DNA from 3 places in the Massilimicrobiota sp. SW1139 genome. Region 1 is predicted to be linked to each of the others. Evidence: predicted binding sites of a transcription regulator. Region 1 holds the regulator's gene; each other region holds the start of a gene.

Evidence for each region. The regulator HrcA, encoded in region 1, represses chaperone genes, less so after heat shock. The targets are predictions, from matches to a motif close to TTTTAGCACTNNNNNNNNNNNAGTGCTAAAA.
Region 2: the regulator HrcA is predicted to act here: its motif matches at 1,945-1,975, upstream of E0K96_RS02525 (Hsp20/alpha crystallin family protein).
Region 3: the regulator HrcA is predicted to act here: its motif matches at 1,902-1,932, upstream of E0K96_RS00200 (ATP-dependent Clp protease ATP-binding subunit).

The regions. Positions count from the first base shown of each region.
Region 1 is NZ_SJOR01000007.1:61,357-65,656, forward strand. Features, by position in the region: gene E0K96_RS05680 (L-serine ammonia-lyase, iron-sulfur-dependent, subunit alpha) at 1-116, shown strand, start outside; gene hemW (radical SAM family heme chaperone HemW) at 113-1,210, shown strand; gene hrcA (heat-inducible transcriptional repressor HrcA) at 1,315-2,352, shown strand; gene grpE (nucleotide exchange factor GrpE) at 2,363-2,920, shown strand; gene dnaK (molecular chaperone DnaK) at 2,941-4,300, shown strand, end outside.
Region 2 is NZ_SJOR01000003.1:35,092-39,391, forward strand. Features, by position in the region: gene E0K96_RS02515 (phosphatidylserine decarboxylase) at 1-613, opposite strand, end outside; gene E0K96_RS02520 (CDP-alcohol phosphatidyltransferase family protein) at 610-1,242, opposite strand; gene E0K96_RS02525 (Hsp20/alpha crystallin family protein) at 1,380-1,823, opposite strand; gene E0K96_RS02530 (HIT family protein) at 2,034-2,465, opposite strand; gene argH (argininosuccinate lyase) at 2,483-3,865, opposite strand; gene E0K96_RS02540 (hypothetical protein) at 3,921-4,199, shown strand.
Region 3 is NZ_SJOR01000001.1:38,092-42,391, forward strand. Features, by position in the region: gene E0K96_RS00185 (thiamine diphosphokinase) at 1-504, shown strand, start outside; gene E0K96_RS00190 (DegV family protein) at 523-1,419, shown strand; partial or broken gene tnpA (IS200/IS605 family transposase) at 1,624-1,848, shown strand; gene E0K96_RS00200 (ATP-dependent Clp protease ATP-binding subunit) at 1,990-4,300, shown strand, end outside.

The DNA.
Region 1 (4,300 bases):
ACAAAGTGTCTTTTGATACTATTGTCAAAGTCATGAAAGAAACGGGTAAAGATTTATCTAGTGATTATAAAGAAACCTCTCTAGGTGGATTAGCGAAAGAATTTGGTTTATCATGAGTGCTTTATATGTTCATGTTCCATTCTGTCAGCATATTTGTAGTTATTGTGATTTTTGTAAAGTCTTTTATGATGAAAAATGGGCCTGGGATTATTTAAAAGCTTTATCTTTTGAAATAAAAGATAAAGCTTTATCAACATCTTATGATAGTATCTATATTGGTGGTGGAACACCAACTGCTCTTACTTATCAGCAGCTTCAATACTTATTTGAATTATTAAAACCTTTTTCCAAACAAGTTCAAGAATATAGTATCGAAGTCAATCCAGAAACAATGGATCAAGAAAAATTAGAGCTTTGTTTTCAAAATGGTGTCAATCGTTTAAGCATTGGTGTCCAGACCTTTCGTGATGATTTATTAAAAAAGATTGGTAGAGTTCATACCTCTAAACAAGTTTTAGAACTCATAAAAGATGCTCAAACAATAGGCTTTCAGGATATTAATATTGACTTGATGTATGGTTTACCAGATCAGACATTAGAAGATGTTCAAGCAGATATTCAACAATTATGTCAATTAGACATAGGACATGTTTCCTATTATGCGTTGATTTTAGAGGATCATACAATCTTAAAAAATATGAATTATCAGCCTTTGGATGATGAAGAAGATGCCAAGTGGTATCATTTTATACGACAAGAATTAAAAAAATATGGTTTCCATCAATATGAAGTGAGTAATTATTATCGTTATAAACCATCATTGCATAATCTTGTATATTGGCATTATCAGGATTATGAGGGGATTGGTCTTTCTGCACATTCATTAAAAAAACATCATCGTTATGAAAATACAAAATCTTTGACACGTTATTTGAATCATCATTATTTAGAAAATGATATTCCATTGTCTATGGAGGATTGCTTGTTTGAAAAAATCATGATGGGTTTACGTTTGAATGAAGGGATTTCTCTTGAGGAAATGAATAGATTATTTGATATTGATTTTCAAGTGAAATATCAAGATGTCATTACTAAATATCAAAATATGAATTTTTTAGAAATAACGAATGGATATTTAAAAACAACATCTTTAGGGATGGATTATCTCAATAATATTTTAATAGATTTTTTAGAAGATGAACAGGGATGACCTGTTTTTCATTCTTTTTTAGCACAAAAGTGTTGACAGTGCTAAAAAGATGAGTATAATGTAATTAGCACAAGAGGAAAAGGAGTGCTAAAGGAGGCTATGATATGCTGACAGCTAGGCAATTACTGATTTTAAAATGTATTGTTGAAGAATTTGTGGAAACGGCTGAGCCAGTAGGATCAAAAACCTTAATGACGAAATATCAGCTTCCTTATTCGAGTGCAACAATTAGAAATGAAATGTCGTTTCTAGAAGAACACGGTTACTTAGAGAAGACGCATACGTCTTCAGGGCGTGTCCCATCAACAAAAGGATATCGTTTTTATGTCGATACCTTGATGCAACCTAGTGTAGATGACGAGGTGAAAAATCAGGTTTCAACAATTTTGGGAGACCGACATCGCTCTTTAAATGAAATTATTAAAGAGAGTTGCCAAATTTTAAGTCAATTGACTCATTTGACAACAGTCGCATTAGGACCAAATGCAATTTATGAACATTTACAGAATATTACGCTTGTTCCTTTGTCTGAACATACTGTGACAGCCATTATCGTCACAGATAAAGGACATGTCGAAAATCGAAACTTCAATATTACGAATAATGCTTATATGGAAGATTTAACGAGTTGTGTCAATGTCATGAATGAACTGCTTGATGGAACACCGATGAATCAAGTCGTTTATCGTTTAGAAAGAGATGTCAAACCTATATTAAGTGCTCGTATTAAAGAACATGAAGTTCTATTCAATGCTTTCTTGGAAGCATTTATGAAGTTTGCGAATAACAATGTTTATTTTTCTGGAAAAGAGAATATGTTATATCAGCCAGAATATAACGATGTGAATAAATTACGTCGTTTAGTAACTGCATTTGAAAATTCACAATCTTGGAAAAGTTTGGAACCGATTGCTTTGGAAGATGGTGTAACGGTCAGAATTGGAAGTGATTCACCAATAAAGGATTTAAATGATGTTTCGGTGATTTCAGCTTCGTTTAAAACAGGGAATGAGTCTAAAGGATCTATTTCAGTCATTGGGCCAACACGTATGCCTTATGAGAAAGTCGTTTCTTTAGTTGAGTATATTTCAAAGAGCTTAGAAGAAGTTCTTGTGAGTCAAAATGATGAAGATGATGAATAGAGGTGAAACAATGGCAAAGGAAAAGGAAACTGAAAAAGAAGAAGTGACAGAAGAAGTTGTAGATGAACAAACAAATGAAAATGAAGAAAAGAAAGATGAGAATACAACAGAAAGCTTAGAAAAGCAAATGAAAAAATTGGAAGAAGAAGTCAATACATGGAAAACGGATTATTATAAAGTTTTTGCAGATATGGAAAACTTAAAAAGACGTTTAGAAAAAGAACATCAAAATTCATTAAAATTTATGATGCAGTCATTTATTGAAGAATTACTTCCAGTAGTGGATAATTTTGAACGTTCGTTGAATGTGCAAAATCCAAGTGAAGAAGTTCAAACTTTCTTGAAAGGTTATCAGATGATCTTTGATCAGTTGATGAACATTTTAAAGAAAAATGGTGTAGAAGTGATTGAAGCTCAAGGTAAAGAATTTGATCCAAATCTACATCAGGCAGTTATGACAACACAAGATGAAAATTTTGATCACAATGTTGTTGTAGAAGAACTTCAAAAAGGTTACAAATTGAAAGATCGCGTTATTCGTGCATCTTTAGTCAAAGTCAATGAATAAATTTTAGGAGGATGATCATTATGGGTAATAAAATTATTGGTATTGATTTAGGAACAACAAACTCATGTGTAAGTGTGATGGAAAATGGTGAAGCAAAAGTTATTGCAAATCCTGAAGGATTAAGAACAACTCCATCTGTTGTTGCTTTCAAAAATGGAGAAATTATTGTTGGTGAAGCTGCTAAACGTCAAGCAGTTACAAACAAAGAAACTGTTATGTCAATTAAAAGACATATGGGTACAAGCTATAAAGAACATGTTAATGGTAAAGATTATACACCTCAAGAAATTTCAGCTATGATTTTACAAAACTTAAAAGCAACTGCTGAATCTTATTTAGGTGAATCAGTTAATCGTGCTGTTATTACAGTACCGGCATATTTCAATGATGCTCAACGTCAGGCAACAAAAGATGCTGGTAAAATTGCTGGATTAGAAGTTGAACGTATTATCAACGAACCAACTGCAGCAGCATTAGCATTTGGTGTTGATAAATTAGATAAAGAACAAAAAGTTTTAGTTTATGACTTAGGTGGAGGAACATTTGATGTTTCTATCCTTGATTTAGCTGATGGTATGTTTGAAGTTTTAGCTACTGCTGGTGATAACCATTTAGGTGGAGATGACTTTGACCAAGCTATCATGAACTGGATTGTTGCTGAATTCAAAAAAGAACAAGGTGTTGACTTAAGCAACGATAAAATGGCTATGCAACGTGTAAAAGAAGCTGCAGAAAAAGCAAAGAAAGATGTTTCTGGTATGATGCAAACTCAAATTTCATTACCATTCATTTCTGCTGGTCCAGCTGGTCCATTACATCTTGAATTAACACTAACAAGAGCTAAATTTGATGAATTAACACATGATTTAGTTATGCGTACAGAAGGACCTGTAAGACAAGCATTAAGCGATGCAGGTATGTCTCCAAGTGATATTGATCAAGTTTTATTAGTTGGTGGTTCTACACGTATTATTGCAGTTCAAGAATCAGTAAAGAGATTACTTGGAAAAGAACCTAACAAATCAGTAAACCCTGATGAAGTTGTTTCTATGGGTGCTGCAATCCAAGGTGGAGTTATTGCTGGAGATGTTAAAGACATTGTCTTACTAGATGTAACACCATTATCATTAGGTATTGAAACAATGGGTGGAGTTATGACTGTCTTAATTGAAAGAAATACAACTATCCCAACAACTAAATCACAAATCTTCTCTACTGCTGCTGATAATCAACCTGCTGTTGATATCAACGTATTACAAGGTGAAAGAACAATGGCTAAAGATAATAAACAATTAGGTTTATTTAAATTAGATGGTATTGAACCTGCACCTAGAGGAGTACCTCAAATTGAAGTAACTTTCAGCATTGATGTTAACGGTA
Region 2 (4,300 bases), on a different contig from region 1:
GTAACAACGAATATGAACGTGAATTCTGTTTATAAATGGGGTAATAATCATTCGCAACAGGATTCACAGTATGAAAAATACCAGGTATATAAATATCCTGTTCTTTTGTTCCATCATCAATATAACAATAACGATGATAGTCGTCTACCGTCAACCTAAAAATCAGACATGTTCCACCATCGTATTCCTGAGCTAACGATTGATTCTTCAATAAATCAGATAAAGAATAGACAGTATCCTTTATTGTTAAATATGTATCTTGATGAATTGGATAATAGGTTAATTTAGAATCTGCAGGTGCAATCAAAAGATCATGTTCCATACAAATAGGTCTTGCTTCTTTTTTTATTTTTCTAGTAAAAAAATCATTATAACAGCTATATTCCTGTTTTTCATATTGACTCATGTCAATTTGATTTTGTTGAATAAACGGCTGTATCTTACGTTTTGAAAATCGACTATTCATATAACAGCCACCAATGTGGGTAATAAAAGGAAGGGTTAACACTTTTAGTGCACATCTTCCTAAAAAATGACTGTATAAAAATTTTAATAATTGATTTTGGCTTTGATTGACAATGAGTTCTTGTCCACTTCGATCAAATATTCTCATAACATCAACAATCCTGTACAAATCAAAATACCCATAACAAGCATAACTAAAATGCCTTTTAAACCAGGTTTTCTTACTTGAAAATTAATAATAAATGCCCATGCGACAACAAACATAACCAATGCATATATACTATACGTCAACTCAGCTGTCAAAACATGTCTTAATAAATAGATAGCTGGAAAGATTAATGCTGCACTTGTAACAGGTAAACCCTGATAGTATTTTCTTTTTTCTGTGGTTTCTTTTTGTCGCATTTCTTCAACCACATTAAAATATCCCAGTCTACTAATAGCACATAAAGCATATAACGCAAAAATAAAAAACCATAACCAAGTTACACCACACACAATAGAATCCATCATGGTATATCCAATAATAGCTGGAAAAATACCAAAGCTAAACATATCAGCTAATGAATCAATTTGTATCCCAAACTTTTTCTCTTCCTCTGTTCTGTCTTTTTTAGTACGTGCTACCATTCCATCAAAAGAATCAAAAGCACCACTTAATAATAAGCAAATAAGTGCTCCACTAAAATTCCCTTTAAATGCCAAATGCGTTCCAAACAAAGCACTTATCAAACTTAAATAAGTTAATATGACAGTATAATTATAAAAACCAATCATATCTTTCTCCCACACATTTTATTTTAACGGTTGTATTATAGCATACTTCTACATTTTTTTATAGGACTTTTCTATAATAGAAGAAATTTCATGAATTGTCTACAAAAAAAGAGTTCGATTTCTCGAACCCTGACTATTTATTCAATCGTAATTGTATTGTTGTTTTCGATGACTTTCATATCCTGTTTTGGTATTGATATTCTCAAGACTCCATCTTCAAATTTAGCCTTGATATCGCTTTGTGGTACACTTTCTCCCACATAGAAGCTTCGACTCATGCTTCCTGCATATCTTTCCTGTCGGATATATTGTCCTTCTTTATTCTTCTCATCTTTATTTAAGCTCTTTTTAGCTGAAATTGTCAAATAGCCATTGTCAAATGACAATTCCACATCTTCTTTCTTGAAGCCTGGAAGATCCACATCTAATTCATATGTTCCTTCTGTTTCTCGTACATCTGTCTTCATCACATTTCTTGAATGTTTTCCATACAATGGATTTTTCTTTCCAAAGAATTCCTTGTCAAAATCATCAAACCAGTCATCAAATAAACTTTCTCCAAAAATACTAGGCATTAACATATATATCACCTCTTATGAATAATTCTAAGCATTGTTAGAGAATGAACAATGTTTGATATGAGAAGTAAGGATTGCCTTTTTCATTCTCTTTCCTTATTTCTATTTATATTATAGTCCTCCATTTTAGCAGAGTCAAGTATAGAGTGCTAAAAACATTTTTTCACACATTATGTCAACATATAATCATATGAATTTATTAAAAATCTGTATTTACAAGAGTTTATCTAACTCCATTAATAATCTTGATTTCATTATCCTTAATTCTTCATTTGTAGGACAGTTAGAATCATCATACATTTTTTGCATTGGATACCACCAGACAGGTCCCTTACCATTATTACCATATTTTCCTAAATCACCATTGACTCTTGGAAATAAATGCCAGTGAAGATGTGTATCTCCATTTCCCAATAATTCATAGTTCATTTTTTCTGCATTAAAAGCTTTAGAAACTGCTTCAGCTACAATATACATTTCTTCTAAAAACTTCATTTTTTTGATTGTTTCTAAATGAAATAATTCTGTTTTATGATCTTTATATAAAAATAAAGTATATCCCTTAAAATGCTGATTATCTCCAATAACCACATAACCAGTTTCAAGTTCTTTTACAAAATATGGATTTGTACCATTCTTTATCATTTTTATTCTGTCACAAATTAAACACATTTTTCCCCCAATTGATTTTTCATCATTTCAATACTCTTTTTCACTGTTTCTGGAGCTGGACCACCTACAACATTTCTATTATTCACACATGTTTCTAATGACACAGCGTGGTATATATCTTCTTGAAACAGTTCATGAAATGATTGATAGATTTCTAATGGTAATGTTTCTAAAACATAGTTGCTTTCTATACAATAAGATACTAATTTTCCAGTAATATAATAAGCATCCCTAAATGCTAAACCTTTCTTTGTTAAATAATCTGCACAATCTGTTGCATTAATGAAGCCTTTTGCTGCAAAGGTTCTCATTTGTTCTACATTGACTTTCATTGTTTTTAACATATCGTTAAAAACAGGCAAACAAAGTTTTACAGTATCAATAGCATCAAATAAAGCTTCTTTATCTTCTTGCATGTCTTTATTATAGGCAAGAGGTAATCCTTTCATCATAGTCAGTAGAGTTGATACATCACTGATTACTCTTGCACTTTTTCCTCTTACAAGTTCTGCAATATCCGGATTTTTCTTTTGTGGCATAATGCTTGATCCTGTTGCATAAGCATCATCTAATTCAATATACTTATATTCCCATGAACTCCATAAAATCACTTCTTCACTCAATCTTGATAAATGCATCATAATGATTGCTAGAGCATGACATAATTCAATAGCATAATCTCGATCACTAACTCCATCTAATGAATTATAAGTGATATCATCCATGTTTAATTGTTGTGCAACAAAATATCTATCAATAGGATATGTTGTTGTTGCCAATGCACCTGAACCTAATGGTGAAACATTCATACGTTTATAACAATCTCCTAATCTTGTTATATCACGATAAAACATTTGTGCATATGCTATAAGATGATGAGCAAAGGTAATCGGTTGAGCACGTTGTAAATGGGTATAACCACACATATATGTATAGAGATGATTTGAAGATTGGTAACATAATGTGTGTATCAAATCTTTCAACATATTTTTAATATCTTGTATTTCATCTCTTGCATACAATCTTAAATCTAATGCAACTTGATCATTTCTAGATCTTGCAGTGTGGAGCTTTTTACCATTGTTAGGATATCTTTTTGTTAGTTCACTTTCTATAAACATATGAATATCTTCAGCAGTTTCATCAAATACCAATCGATGTGTATTGATATCATTTAAGATATCATTTAATCCTTGTTTGATTTCTTGATAACTGATTTCATCTATAATCCCTTGATGATATAACATATTCGCATGTGCAAGACTTCCCATAATATCATGTTTATATAATCTCGCATCAAATGATAGGGAAGAATTAAATGCATTGACATTTGCATTTAATTCTTTTTGAAATCTACCAGCCCATAAAACCATAATTTATTCCCCTTCAAGAAAATCTCTAACATTAAAGGAGATGGATGGAGGAAGAATGTTATTAATGTCAAATATAGGATTTTGGAATGATATGCATAAAAAGACAATGCCTAATACAAAATTTCTTGTTCAACAGGATAGAACAGTATTCTATGATCTTATAGAACTTTCTTCTTTACCTTCATTTACTTCAGACATTATGATGAACTTAGAAGGTGTACCAACGAATCGTAAAATTATTCCTATTACAGATCCAGATGCACATGCTGTATTTTATTGTTGGTATTTAAAAAACAATGAATATACACTCAAATCATTTTTATATAGACTTTAAAAATAGACATAGTCCTGTGACTATGTCTATTTTTAGTTCTGATCAAAAGATTGATTTTCAAATTATTCATATCATCTATATCTATAGATTTAATGCGTAAT
Region 3 (4,300 bases), on a different contig from region 1:
TTATACCAGCAGGGAATTACACCTGTGATAGCTATTGGAGATATGGATTCTATTGAAAATGAGCAGATTCTTCAAGATATCAATATTCAGCGTTATTCGAGTATTAAAGATGACACAGATACTGCATTGGCAATACAATATGCTATTCAAAAGGGTTATGATGCCATAGATTTATATGGTGTGACACATCGCCGTATTGATCATTTTATGGCAGTACTATGTTTGTTAGAAAAATATCAGGATATCTCTATCACGATCTATGATGAATGGAACAAGATATTTGTTTTAAAACCAGGTCAACATTATCTTGCTAAAGATCAATATCATTATTTTTCTATATTTGCTTTTGATGAGAGCGTCGTGACATTAAAAGATTGTCATTATCCATTGGATCATTACATCTTAAAAAGAAATGATCCTCTGTGTGTATCCAATCAAATGAATGAAGAATATGCGATTGTGGAAAATTCACGACCTGTACTCTGTATTCAATCAATATCATAATGGAAAGGAGGAATAAGAATGTATCAGATAGTTTCAGATGGTTCATGTGATTTAGATCAGTCATTGATGAATCAGTTTCATATTCATGTTGTTCCATTTTATATAACAACGGATAATGAACACTATCAAAAAGAAAAAGAAGATTTAGAAGTGCATGAATTTTATCAATTTATGGTTGATCATAAAGATGTTTTTCCTAAAACTTCTATGCCTTCTATTGAAGATTATATAAAAACTTTTACACCTATCCTGGAAAATCAGGAAGATATTATATGTATATGTATTACGACTAAATTTTCTGGTTCCTATAACAGTGCTATGAATGCGAAAATGATGTTAGATGAAAAATATCCTGAACGTCAAATTACGATTATTGATGCTACTGTGAATACTGTTTTACAAGGTTTACTGGTTATTGAGGCTGCCCAAATGAAAGAGGCTGGCTATCAATATGACGAAGTGATTCAAAAAATTGAAAATATCAAATCGTCAGGACGTATTTTCTTTACAGTTGGAAATTTTGAATATCTCATTCATGGTGGACGAATTGGTAAAGTTGCTGGAGTTGCAGCGAAAACATTAGGAATTAGACCTTTAATTGTACTTCATGATGGTGAAATATTTGCAATGGGTGTTACACGTGGACGTGAAAAATCTAAAAAGAAAGTTCTTGACCATACTGTAAAATATTTTAAAGATAACCAGCTTTCACCAAATGATTATCGTTTTTGTGTTGGGTATGGCTATGATCAACAAGAAGGAGAAAAGTTTAAAGAAAGCTTGCAAGAGGTGATGTTACAAGCTTATCCAGACTTCCATGAACCTATTTTAATTCAACAAATTGGCGCTACAATTGGTGTGCATACGGGACCATATCCAATTGGTGTGGGTATTTTAAAAAAATATGATCTTTAGGAGAATCCTAAAGATTTTTTATTATTAAAAATACCACGTGTTATACGCGTGGTAAAAGAATTAAGCTTAGCACGTTGAAAGTAAAAAGCCTCCAATGATACAATGAATTTAGCCTGGCAGCTAAGAAACAAAAGAATCAAAGGAGGTTAGTCTATGAAAGACATAAATAGTTTATCACATACATCATATAGATGAAAATATCATATAGTTATCGTACCAAAATATAGAAGGCTCATCATATATAATAAATTAAGAAGAGATATCATAGAGATATTGATACTGTTGATTAACAGATTCAAGGATGTAGAACTTATAGAGGGGCAAGTATGTTCTGACCATATACATATGTTACTTGAAATTCCACCAAAATATTCTATATCGGAATTTATGGGGCAGTTGAAGTCAAAGTCTACACTGATGATATTTGATTTGAATAAGTCAGGTTATTCATTATAAAAACAGTATTTGAATTTTAATAAACATTTTAGCACTTCGGGGTTGACAGTGCTAAAAAACATGGTATACTATAATTAGCACTTGGATATAATGAGTGCTAAAGGAGTGATGAAGATGAATATAGAAAAATGGACAACAGCTATGCAGGAAGCTATGCAAAAAGCCATGCAACAGACTTTAGGAATGTCTTGTCAGGTTGTTGATGTTGAAGATTTTTTATTAGCATTATTGGAAGATACAAGTGGTATTTTATATCGTGTGCTATCAAAAGCAAATGTCAATATTCAACAGTTAGAAACATTTTTAAGAAATAAACAACAACAAAAACCAAGAGTCAATGGTGTTGATGAAAGTCAATTAAGAATATCATATGATTTGAATCAATTGTTGATAAAAGCTCAAAAAGTGATGAGTGATTATAAAGATGAATATACAAGTGTTGAACATTTGATTATGGCAATGTTTGAAGTGCAATCAACATTTATTCAAGATTTGATTCGACAATATCATTTAAATAAAAAAGAATTAGAAAAGATTATTCAGGAAATGCGAGGTGGAAATATGGTTAATAATCCACAACCAGAAAATCAATATGAAGTTTTAACAAAATATGGTAGAGATCTTATTCAAGATGTTAAGGATGGAAAATTAGATCCTGTTATTGGTCGTGATGAAGAAATTAGACGTGTTATTCAAATCTTATCACGTAAAACAAAAAATAATCCTATTTTGATAGGTGAACCAGGTGTTGGAAAGACTGCTATTGTTGAAGGATTGGCATGGCGTATTTTTAAAAATGACGTGCCTGTCAGCTTACAAAATAAGACTCTTTATGAACTTGATTTAGGAGCTTTGGTAGCAGGTGCTAAATATCGTGGTGAATTTGAAGAAAGATTAAAAGCTGTATTAAATGAAATTAAAAAATCTGAAGGAAATATCATTTTATTCATTGATGAGATTCATCAGCTTGTTGGAGCCGGAAAAACAGATGGTGCTATGGATGCAGCTAACTTATTAAAACCAATGTTAGCACGTGGTGAACTTCACTGTATTGGAGCAACAACGCTAGATGAGTATCGTATGTACATTGAAAAAGATGCTGCTTTAGAAAGACGTTTCCAAAAAGTTCAAGTTGATGAACCAGATAGTGACGATACAATTGCGATTTTACGTGGTTTAAAAGATAGCTTTGAATCTCATCATGGTGTACAGATTACAGATAGTGCCATTGTGGCAGCTGTGAATATGAGTGAACGTTATATTACTGATCGTTTCTTGCCAGATAAGGCTATTGATTTGATTGATGAAGCATGTGCATCTGTACGTATGGAAATTGATTCTTTACCAGAAGAATTAGATGTTATCACAAGAGAAAAAAATCGTTTGGAAATGGAACGTATTTCTATTGAAAAAGAAGATAAAAATGCAGATAATGAAAAACGTCTAGATGAAATTAAGAGTCGTATTGCTTCATTAGATGAACAAGTAACAGGTTTAACAGATAAATGGAAAGAAGAAAAGAAAGCTTTAGATCATATTAAAGAATTAAAAGATCAAAAGGTGAGATATGAAGCCCTTAAAGATAAATATGAAACTGAAGGTAATTTAGAAGAAGCTTCAAAAATCAAGTATGAAACATTACCCCGTATTAATAAAGAAATTGCTGATTATCAATCACAAGAGTCTGATGATGCTTTATTACAGGAAAAAGTAACAGTTGATACAGTCAGTGAAGTTATTGCTAGATGGACAGGTATTCCTATTCATAAATTGATGGAATCTGAAAGAGAAAAATTATTACATCTTGATGATACTTTAAGAAAAAGAGTTATTGGACAGGATGAAGCGATTGAAAAGATCTGTGATGCTATTTTAAGATCACGTGCTGGAATCAATGATGAAAACCGTCCAATTGGTTCATTTATGTTCCTTGGGCCAACTGGAGTAGGAAAAACAGAAGTCGCAAAGAGTTTAGCAGAACAATTATTCGATAGTGAAAAGAATATTGTACGTATTGACATGAGTGAATATATGGAGAAGTTTAGTGTTTCTCGTTTATTAGGTGCTCCTCCAGGTTATGTTGGATATGAAGAAGGTGGCCAATTAACAGAAGCTGTTAGACGTGCGCCTTATAGTATTGTTTTATTGGATGAAATTGAAAAAGCACATCCTGAAGTCTTTAATGTTTTGCTTCAAGTCTTAGATGATGGTCGTATTACTGATTCTAAAGGCAATGTTGTTAGCTTCAAAAATACAATCATTATTATGACATCTAATATTGGCTCACAATATTTATTACAAGGTAATAATGAAGAAACAAGACATGAAGTTGAAATGGAATTAAAAACTCATTTTAAACCAGAATTCTTGAATCGTATTGATGAAATTGTCATGTTTAATTCATTAGATAATCAAGTTGTTTATA